Regions from separate parts of the Paenibacillus sp. P4_A7 genome, predicted to be linked through region 2. Evidence: riboswitches for the same ligand, from Rfam matches in the RefSeq annotation. Region 2 holds a riboswitch; the other holds the start of a gene.
What was found. Region 2 has a riboswitch for thiamine pyrophosphate ahead of AC1DWN_RS28135 (ABC transporter ATP-binding protein). Riboswitches for the same ligand answer to the same signal wherever they lie in the genome.
Positions count from the first base shown of each region.

Region 1: another riboswitch for thiamine pyrophosphate. It lies ahead of thiC (phosphomethylpyrimidine synthase ThiC); the one in region 2 lies ahead of AC1DWN_RS28135 (ABC transporter ATP-binding protein).

Region 1 covers NZ_JBFUHJ010000029.1:25,822-34,958, reverse strand. The annotation lists partial or broken gene AC1DWN_RS07225 (hypothetical protein) at 1-1,229, opposite strand, end outside; gene thiO (glycine oxidase ThiO) at 1,433-2,575, opposite strand; gene AC1DWN_RS07215 (thiazole synthase) at 2,578-3,405, opposite strand; gene thiE (thiamine phosphate synthase) at 3,411-4,265, opposite strand; gene AC1DWN_RS07205 (ThiF family adenylyltransferase) at 4,302-5,423, opposite strand; gene thiC (phosphomethylpyrimidine synthase ThiC) at 5,413-7,179, opposite strand; TPP riboswitch at 7,527-7,631, opposite strand; gene AC1DWN_RS07195 (glycosyltransferase family 4 protein) at 7,706-8,863, opposite strand; gene ytvI (sporulation integral membrane protein YtvI) at 8,950-9,137, opposite strand, start outside.
Region 2 covers NZ_JBFUHJ010000431.1:58-4,567, forward strand. The annotation lists partial or broken gene AC1DWN_RS28125 (ABC transporter substrate-binding protein) at 1-705, opposite strand, end outside; gene AC1DWN_RS28130 (ABC transporter permease) at 702-1,478, opposite strand; gene AC1DWN_RS28135 (ABC transporter ATP-binding protein) at 1,459-2,142, opposite strand; TPP riboswitch at 2,353-2,455, opposite strand; gene AC1DWN_RS28140 (SLOG family protein) at 2,543-3,100, shown strand; gene AC1DWN_RS28145 (hypothetical protein) at 3,259-4,510, shown strand, end outside.

The sequences.
Region 1 (9,137 bases), on a different contig from region 2:
TTCGAGGAAGTAACGGATACATCAGCCAGTAACCCGCTCGTGATTTGTCCTGTTCCAATGTGTTCACTTTTAACAGACGCAGCCTGTAGATGAGACGAAGATACGGCACCATTTGCTATTTGTTCGGACCCGACTGCTTTTGCCTGCAACGCCCTTGTTGCTACTGCTCCCTCCGTCAAATGCTCGGCTGTTATTTCATCTGGGGATATATGCTTTCCTTGAATAATTCCTAAAGAGACATGCTCAGCGAGCAATAGCCCTGGCTTCAAATGATTGGCTTCAATTGCTTCAGGAGCAATTTTTTCACTAGTTACAGCCTCATCGCGAAGTTTAGAATGTGTTACAGATCCTTCTGCAAGCTTAGAATTATCTATAACTTCATTTGCCAAATTTCCAGACTGAATCGTACCACTTTGTATTTTTTCAGAAGTAATCGAATGATCCGCGATCAGCCCTGTTGTAATGAAAAGCGACTTCAAATGTCTGGCATCAATGGACCCATCTGCAATTTTACTTGTATCTATCGTACGATCAGCCAGTTTATTTGATGTAATACTTCCGTCCTGGAGCTTGCTTCCACAGATGGAGTGGTCTAATATTTTATCGCCAGATACTGATTGATTGATCAAATGGTAACCCGCTATCGACTCAGGCAAGATTTTAACAGAGTTAATGGCTCCATCTGCAATATGAATATTTTCTATCGCAAAATCTGCAATTACATCAGAATGAACGCTTCCTGCTGCAAGCTTGCTGTTGTCGATTGCACCTGACGCCACTTTTTCGGCGGTAACTGCGGAGTTAACCATATCATCCGTATAAATAAACGGAATAGGAAGATCAGGGCTTTTCTTTTCTTCAATTATTTCCAATTTCTGTTCTTGGCTAATCTCTTCCAATTGATCATTTGTTTCAATTATCTCAACTAATTCAACTATTTCAACTAAAGTTGACTCATCAATCGTAGTCGTTTCTTCCTGTTCATTTCCCGTTAATTCAACCTCTCCGGGTATCGTCGCTGACTCCATAACTGCTGAAACCGAATGAATACTGACATCTGGTTGATCCTTATCCGTAGCTGATATATTTGATTCAGCTACTTTAGATCGAGTAGTTCCTCTCCTGTTGTCCGATTCATCCAGCCACTGTAACTCGGAAGTCTGCGGATTATCAACATAAAAAAGCGGCTTTCGCCCCTTCGGGCTTTTTCCTCTTCTGCTTTTTGTCATTGTTCTCTCCTTCTTCCACCTGAAATGTCATAGGCAATATATGCAACTACCCATGGGCTGGCTACTCTTAAGGCAATAAAAACATTTGTACATGTGAAAAAAAAGCAGGAGCACTGGGCTCCTGCAACATGGCTCATTATTTAAACAACAAACATAATACATTTATCGAAAGTGACTCATCGGCCACAATAAACATATTTTAACTAATAACGTCGCCTAGATTGAAAAACTGTAAAGCGATTCGGTGAAAATGTACTTATTGGCAGTTCAGTCGGCTTCCCCTCGAGCAAGTCTACAATTATAGAAGCTGTAACTGGACTTAACAGAATCCCATTACGATAATGCCCCGCCGCCATAAAAACGTTCGGTATCCCTTCAACCGCACCAATAAGCGGTAAACCATCCCTTGTTGCCGGGCGCAAACCAGCCCATCGGTTAGCCATTGGTTTACCTTCCAAATACGGAAAAAGTTGATTACTGCTTCGTATTAACCGACCGATTCCCCGCTCGGTAACTTGCGTATCAAAGCCTGCAACATCCTCGGAAGCACCGCAAACAAGACGGCCGTTCAGTTTGCCGACCCAGTATGCTTGGCTGCTAAATACCATATGATGGACTTCTTCAGGTCTATGCTCAAAGGAACAGATTTGTCCTCGTATTGGATGAATGGGTATGGTTAGTCCGAACCAACCCTCATAATCTCCTGACCAAGCGCCCGCACAAACCACGAGCCGTTCTGCGTGTATCGGCTGCAGAAGCTCCTTTGCTAGAACCGTTACACCTCCTTCAGCATGCACAATGACATCATTCACCTCACCCGCTTGCGTCACGAACAAAACCCCGAGCTTACGGCACGCCGCCTCCAATGCAGCTACCAGCTTCGGCGCATAAATATGACTCTCATGAGGCGTATAAACACCCGCAACGGCCGACTTTACAAGCTGTGGCTCAAGCTTCCTAAGCTGCTCCGCTCCGACAAGCTCAGCTTCTGCTCCGTAAGCGTTTTGCCATCGCAGCCTGGTTTGCATCGGGAGTACGTCAGCTTCATGAAGCAGCACATTTACGCTCCCGCTTCGAACCCATTCCACCGATATGCCTGACAGCTCCTCTATTATCTCTACCCATTTCGGATAATGACGTAGGCTGAGCAAGCTGAGCTGAAAAAAGCTATCCGGCTGATCCGTATTTTCTGAATAAGGGGCGAGCATTCCAGCAGCAGCGCCCGACGCTTGACCGCCCAGTTCAGCAGGTTCGATCAATGTAACCTTCATTCCTCTGCGTGCCGCTTCAAAAGCGCAGGATAAACCAATTATTCCTCCACCCAGTACAATTATGGATTGCGTCAAAGCTAATCGCCTCCACCTATTTTGTTGCCGCTCGCTGGAGCTTCGAACAACGAGCCAGCCCAGTCGCTGCTCGCTGATGCGTAGCGCTTCTTCGGAATACGACCAGCCTGCCAAGCGAGGCGACCCGCTTCGATGGCTAAACGAAATGCCCGTGCCATCAAGACTGGGTCCTGTGCTTTTGCAATCGGTGTATTGGCCAAAATACCATCCGCGCCCAGCTCCATAGCTTCCGCAGCATCCTTTGCCGAACCAATACCTGCATCAATGATGACAGGCACTTTAGATTGCTCTGCAATCAGTCCCAAATTATAAGGATTCAATAAACCAAGTCCGGTACCGATAGGCGAACCGCCCGGCATGATTGCTGCTGCGCCTGCTTGCTCCAGCCTTTTACAAAGCATAGGGTCATCCGATGTATAAGGCAGTACGATAAAGCCTTCGTTAGCAAGCATTTCCGTCGCCCGAAGTGTCTCAATTGGATCCGGCAAGAGTGTTCGCGGGTCACCGCTTATCTCAACCTTGATCCAATTACCCAGCCCTGCTTCTCGTGCAAGTCTAGCAATTCTTACAGCCTCCTCAGCTGTTCGTGCGCCTGAAGTATTCGGCAAGTAAATAGGTGATCGCTCCGCGAAATGCTGCAATATGGAATCATCCTCTACACTATCCAAATTTACGCGTCTCACAGCAAAAGTGATTACTTCTGATCCAGAAGCCGCAAGCGCCTGTTGAAGTATAGCTGGACTCGGAAATCGTCCTGTTCCAAACAAAAATCGCGAGTGAAGCTCCTGACCGCCTATGACCAGCAGGTCTTCATTTCCCCATTTCTCCATATTCCTCAGCCCCCTCCTACAAAATGTACCAGCTCAACCTTAGCTCCATTCTCGAGCTCGGTCTTTGCCCAAAGCGCACGCTGTACAATTACACCGTTCAGTTCAACAATAAGCTTCTTGTTTTGTTGACCAAACTGAACGACAAGCTCTTCGATCGTGCTAACACTAACCTGCTCCAGACGGCCATTCACGGTTACAATCTTCTTATTTCTCACATCATGTGAGGCCGCCGCTTGGATAACTTTAAGGAATGCCCGGCATACAGCTGCGGGGTTATCACTACCTACGATTTCTGATACGGCGCATATTCGCTTCGCACCAGCTGCAAGCACAAGATCAACATTTGCTAAAGTAATGCCGCCAATTGCTACGAATGGAATCGAGATATGACTTGCCACCTCGGTGACGTAACTTGTCGAAACGGCCGCGCGCCCTGGCTTCGTATTCGTCGGAAATACCGGTCCAACGCCAATGTAATCGGCCCCGTCTCGTTCAGCTTTTATGGCTTGAGTCAAGCTATGGGTTGATATCCCAATTATTCGATCTGGTCCAAGAAGCTTTCTTGCTTCGGCAACCTGCATATCCTCTTGACCTAAATGAACACCGTCCGCATCGACCTCCAGAACGATATCCGGATAATCATTAATAAAGAACGGCACATTATATTTTCGAGTCAGCAAACGCAGTGCTCTTGCCTGTTCCAACACTTCTTCGCGCGCTCCCGTCTTGTTGCGAAGCTGAACGATCTGCGCACCGCCCTGCAGCGTCTGCTCCATAACTTCCACAACTGACCTACCCGGATGGTTAGACTGAGCAGTAATAACATATAGCTGAAAATCTTTCCATGCTTCCAAACGCATACCTATTCCCCCTTTATCGAATAAATGAATTAGCTTCTATGTCAAAAGATAGGTTCTGCACAGCAAAACCGCCTTTTCCCTATCCGATGTACCTTGTACAAGTACTCGACCGTCTGGGAATAAGACTAACTGTTCTCCGCTAGGCAGAACGGCCTTCACTAAATAACGATTTACTGTCAAGCTGCAGCCTTTAGCCGCTAGCCTCTTTTCCTGTTTTTCTAAATGAAGAGGCTCTGCAAGGGTCACCTGTACCGAGTTTCTTCCGCAGAGAACGACGCTTCCTACTTCATCGACTTGTGCTTCTGCTAGTGCTTTTGCAAATGAAATGGTATCAACTGCCGTACTTGCTGCTTTTATTACTGAAGGAACTTGGCTATTCACCGAACCCTTTTGCTCCTGACCGCAATAGTTACATGCCGTACTGCCGGAAGGCAGTTTTGCCTCTCTCAGTTTGAAAGACCATAAATCTAAGCTGACCATCGTTTGTCGTATCGCAGACTTATTTCCTGACAGCCACTTAATTGCCTCGGCAGCCTGGAGTGCAGCCACGAATTCAACTGCTGGAGAAAGTACACCAACCGTGTCACAGGTGTCGGCTTCTACTTCAGTTTCCGAGGCTCCAATTAAGCAGCGCAAGCATGTCGTTTGTCCTGGTATAAGGGCTGCGCTCATCCCTTGCGAGCCTGCAATGCCGCCATATATAAACGGAATATCTTGAAAAAAGCATTGATCGCTAAGCAGCAAGCGCGTTGCGGTATTATCCGTTCCGTCTAACACAAGATGCGCTCCTGCAGTTATCGATTGTACCGTATTCTCATGCACGTCGATTACAGAAGCTGTTATCCTAATCTCGCTGTTTATTTTACAAAGCCTTTCCGCTGCAGCAACGGCCTTTGGCAGCATAGCCAGCGCGTCGGCTTCGTCGAACAGCATCTGCCTCTGCAAATTACTCGGCTCGACATAATCGCGATCGACCAGTCTCACCTCTCCGACACCTGCTCGCACCATATGCTGCGCTAGTGAAGCACCAAGAGCACCGACTCCTACAATAAGTACGATTGCATGACCGAGCTTAGTCTGGCCCGCTTCCCCAATCGGTGCAAATCTCGTTTGTCTCGAATAGCGGTCAGTCCAAGCGAGTGCGTTATTATTGACCATAGATAGAGCTCCCTGCCGCTTTGAATGCTTCTGCCTTTTCCTTCATACCCGATTCAATAGCTTCCTTGGTTTCAAGCCCATTCTGCGCCGCATACTCTCTGATGTCCTGTGTAATCCGCATGCTGCAAAACTTCGGTCCGCACATGGAGCAGAAATGAGCAGATTTCGCGGCATCTGCCGGCAATGTCTCATCGTGATAGGCCATTGCCCTTTCTGGATCAAGCGACAAGTGGAATTGATCGCGCCATCTGAAATCGAAACGCGCTTTCGATAAGGCATCGTCACGCAGCCTCGCACGCGGATGCCCCTTCGCCAAATCAGCCGCATGCGCCGCAATTTTGTACGTAATGACACCCTCCTTTACGTCCTCCTTGTTTGGAAGCCCTAAATGCTCCTTCGGCGTCACATAGCAAAGCATAGCTGTTCCAAACCACCCAATCATTGCTGCTCCTATTGCTGAGGTAATATGGTCATAGCCAGGGGCGATGTCGGTCGTAAGCGGACCAAGCGTATAAAACGGGGCCTCATCACACACCTCCAACTGACGATCCATATTTTCCTTAATCAGATGCATCGGTACATGACCGGGTCCTTCAACCATGACCTGTACATCATGCTTCCAGGCGATTTTAGTCAACTCCCCCAGCGTATCCAGCTCAGCAAACTGAGCTTCATCATTTGCATCGGCAATTGAGCCTGGCCTTAGCCCGTCACCAAGCGAGAACGAAACATCATACTGCTTCATAATTTCGCAAATATCTTCAAAATGCGTATATAGGAAATTCTCTTGATGATGGGCCAAACACCAAGCAGCCATAATAGATCCTCCGCGTGATACGATACCCGTTACTCGCTTTGCTGTAAGTGGAATGTATCGCAGCAGCACTCCTGCATGAATCGTAAAATAGTCAACGCCTTGCTCTGCTTGCTCAATTAGCGTATCGCGGTACACTTCCCAACTTAAATCCTCCGCTTTGCCATTTACTTTCTCAAGTGCTTGATAGATCGGCACTGTTCCTACCGGAACCGGCGAGTTGCGTACTATCCACTCACGTGTTGTATGAATGTTTTTGCCAGTCGACAAATCCATAATGTTATCCGCACCCCAACGAGTCGCCCACGTCATCTTTTCCACCTCCTCCTCGATGGATGAAGCAACGGCTGAGTTCCCAATGTTGGCATTTATTTTTACGTGGAACTGACGCCCTATAATCATTGGTTCACTTTCTGGATGATTAATATTAGCTGGTATAATAGCACGCCCTGCAGCAATTTCAGCCCGAACGAATTCAGCGCTCATCCCTTCACGAATCGCAATATACTCCATTTCGGGAGTAATGCGGCCCTTACGTGCATAATGTAGCTGCGTTACATTAAGGCCTTCCTTCGCTCGAAGCGGTCGTCTGGATAGGCCAGGAAACAACTCTGCCCCCCGCTGCTGGGTCTTTTCCTCTGAAATAAATCCATTATCCTCTGGACGCACTTCTCGTCCTTCATAACTCTCTACATCGTCTCTTTCAGTAATCCAACTTGTACGCAGCGCTGGTAGTCCGCGCCTGATATCGGCTTCATAGGCAAGGTCCGTATAAGGGCCGCTTGCATCATATACAAATACCGATTCATTCGACTGCTCCACACCGTTTCTTCCAGTAGTCGGTTCCAATACAATTTCTCGCATAGGTACACGGATACTTTCTTTCGTTCCTGTCACATACACCTTTCGGCTGCCTGGCAGCGGCGTCATAATAATTGGCATAGTAAAAAACCTCCCATATGGAATAATTGGAATTCCACCTGGAGGCATATGCGAGCTTATAAGAAAGTTTTACGCACCACTAAATCCGCATAAGCTTATGCGGCAACAATCGCTGAGGCGGAGATAGAAATTCCGCTTTTCTGAGAACCAGCTTAAGGTCCAACTGGTCAAAAAGCACTCTATCCTAACAAAAAAACCGCCCCAGCGAGGGAGCGGTTGAAGTGTGTCGTCAAACACGAGAATCGAGCCTGCTTGGCAAGCAGACGGACGCAGCTCTGTCATACTTTTTCATTCGCACTGACTAAGCAGCCGTTTGAAACAGAGCGTTTCTCGCGTTTTGTGTAAATAAACGCACAATCCCACTTTCCTACGCTGGCATGACCCAGATCAGGTTCAAAGGGACCAAAGCATATCGCTTTATCTCAGCCGTAACGGCGCCCCTAGTGGATTTCCTTGTTAGACTATATCGTTAATTCAAGAAGAGTGTCAACCCTCATTTTACCATTCCCACAAATTGAAATACCTTTTACGACCCATTTTCATGAAATAGCTTCACCCATCGATCAGCAGTATGTTTCCACGTAAACGTCTGTTCCACAAGCTCGCGGCTGCGTTTGCCCAGCTTCTCACGCAGTTGTTTGTCGCTTAAGAGCAGATGCAGCTTTTCCTTCAACTCCGATTCAATGCGACTAGGGTTAACTAAATAACCGGTCTCGCCATGTCGAATGATTTCCTTCATTCCACCCGCCCGAGTTGCGATAACAGGCACGCCGCAGGACATTGCTTCCACGTTAACAAGGCCAAATGCCTCACGTTGTCCAGATGGAACGACGGCAATATCGGCGGCAAGTGTCCAACTCGGCACTTCTGTATAAGGCACATAAGGTATAAATCGCACATGACCTCGACATTGGCGGCCAAGCTTCTCTAACTTACGTGAATAAGCGGTCTTACGATGGGAGCCGTAAAATGGACTGCCCACTATTATAACAACAAGATCGGGATGCAATTTTACTAGCTTTGGTACGATGCGGAGCAAATGATGAACGCCCTTTAGCGGAATGAGCCTCCCCACGAACAATACAACCTTTTTTCCATTCAAGCCTCGTCTAGTACGAAAATGCCTTCGCATTTCAGCTCCCTTACCCGAATATTGTGATGGAAACCTTACTATGTCGACACCAGGATATATCACATTAACCTTGGTTGCAACCTCAGGAACCTTGGAAACGACAATACGTCTCAGGTACTCGCTGTTCACAATAATTTTATCTGCTGCTTGTAAACTTTTACGCAGCTTAGCAGAAGATATATGCGGTGGAACAATAAATGTAGAGGAATGCAAATAAAGCCAGACCAACTTGCCTGGATTCATTCGTTTTATGGTTAATATATATTCGGGGCGATTCTCAACATCAATAATATCCGGCGAATAGCGTTTCACGCTGCAAGCAACCGCTTCAATGTATCGCTTCTTATTTTCAGCAGGAAACCGTTCGCATACAAGCCCTTTAAACTTTCCCAATCGAGGCAGCTTATTGCTCCTTCTCCCATAAATTCGAGGCTCAGCATGCGGCAATAGCAACGGAGCAAACTTCTCAATTACCCGCTCAACCGAACTGCTGCCCGACGATGGAAAAGGGTATGACCCAGGCGTAATAATCGCCACTTTTATTGGTGCCATCTATTCAAAAGCCTCCTAGTGATCTGCTATTTGCAGTATCATACGTCAAGGAGGCATACCTAGACACGGCTCACCTTTAAATCAGGCTAAAGCTTAATTTTCATTTGGAATAATCCGGCCTTGCGTGCCGCCATATATATAATAACGATAAGCGGTCCGATAAACACACCGATAACTCCGACAAGTTTGAATCCCACATATAAGCTAATAAGTGCGGACAAGGAACCAATTCCAACAGCATCCCCAAGGATTTTCGGTTCAACAATACGGCGAA
Region 2 (4,510 bases):
ATCAGTTGGGCTCAAAGCTGTCATCGGATAACCTTCTTTTGCAAGAAGCAATTTCTCGTGATTAATAAATCCGCCTATGATTGCATCTACATTCTTAGTTGAAATAGCTGGGATGAAGCCGAAGCCTACGTCTATCATATTGACACTGTCAGCGTCCCCGCCGTCATGCTTAATCATGGTTCGCATCATTGCTTCATATAAAGGAATGGAGGAGTAGCCAACTTTTTTGCCTGCTAAATCTTTAGGCGATTTGATGGCTCCATCTTGTGGTACCATCAAATGGTTGAGCGGATGTCTGACGATAGCAGCAATTGATTTTACGGGTATATTTTCACCGCGAGCCATTAGAATTTGAGGCTGATAGCTTAGCGCAAGGTCAATTTTCCCTGCTGCTACTAGCTTCAAAGAATCATTGGTATCTGCTGGCATTTGTATGTCAACCTCTAAGCCTTGCTTCGTGAAATACCCGTTTTTTTGGGCAGCGTATAGAAAAGAATGTACCGCGTTCGGATACCAGTCCAGCATAATGCTCAGCTTCTGAAGCGGCTGCTCCTCTGTAGGAGCAGCTGTTTGTTTGTTGCCCGAATTGTTCGTATTAGAGCCGCCGCAGCCGCTTATCACAAGCAATAAAGCTGCCAGCAGCAATGGTAATAGCATTTTAAGATTCGATTTGCTTCCAGATTTCATTCTTAATTTCATTTTCATTTCCGATTGCCTCTTCTCATTAATAATATTTTTTCTAGTAATACGATAAATAGAAACAGGGTGACGCCCATCAATGACAGCAAGAAAACGGATGCGAACATCGAATCGGTATTCAAATTACTGGACATGCGGCGACTGTAGTAGCCTAAGCCTGCGCTTCCTCCAAGCCATTCGCCGATAGTAGCACCTACTACGCAGTAGACGATAGATAGCTTAAGACCTGAGAAGAAGGAGGGCAGTGCGATAGGGACTTGAATTTTTCGGAAAATATCCCACTGATTCGCTCCCATCGTTAGTAGAAGCTCTTTGTAATCCTTGTCTCCTTGGCTTAGCCCATCGTAGGTGCTGACAACAATAGGGAAGAAGGCGGTAAGAAACACAACAGCGACTTTACTCCAAATGGTGTAGCCGAACCACATAATGAAAATGGGCGAAATCGCAATAAGCGGGATGGTTTGACTAATGACGATTATGGGGTAAAGTGTCTTCTCAAGCATGCGGAAAGATTGCATGCCTACTGCGAGAGCAGCACCGCCAATAACCGATAAAATAAAGCCAAAGGCAACCTCTCTAAGCGTAACGAGCAAATGTCTGCCCAGCAGAAGCTCGCGATCCTCGATTAGAGCACGCCCAATGGATATTGGAGCGGGTATAATAAAGGACGGGACTAAGCCAAGTCGAACGATCAATTCCCAAGCTAGCAAAAAGAACACCGTTAGTGCTATAAATAGTCCGTAGTTGCCTGGCCATGTATTAACTTGTGGTTTGCGCATATAGCCGTCGCTCCAAATCTTTTCTCAGCTGTATAAACTGCGGTTCATAATTGATCTCAAAATGTCTAGGTCTGGGTAAATGGACGTGGATTTCTTGAATGCCTTGCTCCGCTTCACTAGACAACATATAAATACGATCGCTTAGTAGAATGGCTTCTTCTAGGTCATGTGTAATGAACAAAACGGTCTTTTGCAAATCACTCCACAGCGATAACAGCCACTTATGCATCTGGCGTTTGGTCATCYCATCCAACGCACCGAAGGGCTCGTCGAGCAGCATCAGATCTTGACCTGTAATTAGTGTTCTTAGAAAAGCGACACGCTGCCGCATCCCACCAGACAATTGATCGGGATAAAGCTGCTCGCAGCCAGCTAAGCCAAAGCGTTCCAGCATTGCTAGAATCTCAACGCTTTTCGCTTCCTTGTTGGCCTTTGCAATCTCTAAGGGAAGCAAACAATTTTCTAGCACGGTTCTCCACGGCAGCAATAGATCCTTTTGCGGCATGTAGGCGATTATCCCGAGACGGTCGGCGGAATGCTGTCCATTTAAAAAAATCTCCCCATGAGTAGGCTCTAGTAAGCCTGCCAGCATCTTGAATAATGTACTTTTGCCAGAGCCGCTTGCACCAATAACAGAAACGAATTCACCCTTGCGAATGTCCATGGAAATCCCGGAAAATAAAGGGCGTTCGGAAGCGGGCGCAAAAGAATAAGTAAGCTTTCTCAGCGATAATAGGGCAGTAATAGACTAACCTCCTTCAAAGCTCGCGAAGCAGATTCACTTCGTAAACAGGTATGTAAATAAATAAAGACCCACCCATTTCCGAAGGAAACGAGTGGGTCAAAAAATTCAGTCAGGCTAACGCCGATGAATGAAAGTTCCGTTCCACTTCCCTCCGCTGGTATGATCCAGATCAGGTTCCAAGGGTCCAGAGCGGGTGCTCCATCTCAGTCGTTAGACTCCCCTAGTGAATTAAATAGAAGATATTTGATTTGTTTTTTCAATACTATAGCATACACTGGAGATATGTAAATCATAAATATTTGAAAAGGCGTTGAAATAGATGAAGAATCTGCTCGTTACCGGCTATCGTGCCCATGAGCTTAATATTTTTAATGAAAAGCATAAAGGCATTGTATATATCAAAAAAGCGCTCACCAGCAAGCTGATTCCATTAGTTGAAGAGGGCTTGGAATGGGTGATTACACCCGGTCAATATGGGGTGGATTTGTGGGCTTGTGAGGTAGTTATCGAGCTTAAGAAATCGTATCCGCAGCTGAAGTTATCGATTTTATCCGCATACAGCAACCCTGACGAAAAGTGGAAGGACGATAAAAAGGAATTCTATCAGCAAATTTTAAAAGGGGTCGATTATTACGCTGCCGTAAGCAAGCAGCCATATGATGGGGTTTGGCAGTTCACCGCGAGGGACGAGCTGTTATTTCGCAAAACAGATGGAATTGTTCTCGTTTATGATGAAGATGCAGGCGAAGGCAGTCCACGTTTTTTTAAAGAAAAGGCATTGAAAAAGCAGCAAGCAGATGGCTATCTGTATATCAACATTAGCTCGGAGGATATCCAAAGCATTGCAGATGATGAAGTTTATCATGAGATGGAATAATCGGAGCAACAGGGAACATAAAGTGATGTAGTCTTGGCTATTTACATGGAATCTATGAAAATATTTGTATTGACACACAGGATTTTCAATTGTTATAATAATCCACATTACATAAACCCGATAAAAACTATCGGGATAATATGATGGAGGTATTGTTCATGACAAAATCATTTGCACCGTACAGCAAGCTATTAACAGCACTCCTTTTATCCTTTTCTATCCTATTTACGCAATCGACTGCTTTCGCGGCTTCTCCGGCACCTGTTGCAGCAACTATTGCTGCATCACAAGAGGATGGAGTAGCGCAGTATAAACAATTTTTGCAAGAAAAGCACAACGTTAATCTTACAGGAAAKATTACGAAAGGCCAATTTATTAATGCTGTGGCCGATATTCTTGGTTACGAGCCTTCTGGTAAAGAGGTTACTTTTACTGATGTTAAAGCAAACCATGCATTGTTCCCAGCAGCAGCTGCTCTTTACGAGAACGGCATTCTATCAGGACCTGCTATACAAGGAGACGCAAAATTAACGAATGTGGTTGCTATTTCCATCGCGGTAAGAGCGGCTGATCTTAAAGAGCTAGCTTACACATATCCGACTGCGAAGGTTAATAAAGCTCTTAGTGCACTTCAAGTTAATGGCAGTACGTTAGGTACTAAAGTAGCGCAGGAATTGGCGCTTGCCGTTGATACGGGTTTATTGCCAGCAGAGTTTTATACGAACTTCAAACCAAAGGACATTTCGAGCGAGCAGTTGATCAACACGCTTCTAGGTAATGTTCTTATTACAAAAGGTCTTTACAAGCAATACATCGGCTATGTTAACGACGCTGATATTTATTCGAAGCTGAATAGCGCCTACGATAATTCTGATATTATTGAAGCGCCAAATCTGCAAAAGCTTGTTAATACAGCACTGGAGCAAAAGCTAATTACGGGCTACAACTTGAAGGATTCGCGCTTTGAGTCTAACTTTATTCCATCGCTCACGCTCACTTATGGACATTCCGACTATAAGCATGCTGTACAGCTAATTGGATTGCTGCGCACGGAAGGCCTAAATGCAAAAGTTCAATTCGAGCCTAAAACATCCGCTTTCGTATTTTTGGCTGAGTGGGGAGATCCAGGTCCTAACGTAGTGCAAATAGCAAACGGCAACTATATCGCTTTTGCCAAAGAATACGATCTGGCGTTTGAATTTTCTGCTGCCGCAGATAAGGCTGCATTCGACACAGTTATTGAAAGCTACGCAAAGAAAAATGAGGATGGCCAATCCGGTCTGATCGCTAGCTCATGGTGGCAGCCTCTCTATTATTCTTCAACGGAATTGAAAGGCTATGAAATCATTACAAACAACTTTATTTCCGATGAAAATAGTCCTTATACAGTAAATCCTTTCTCACTTAACG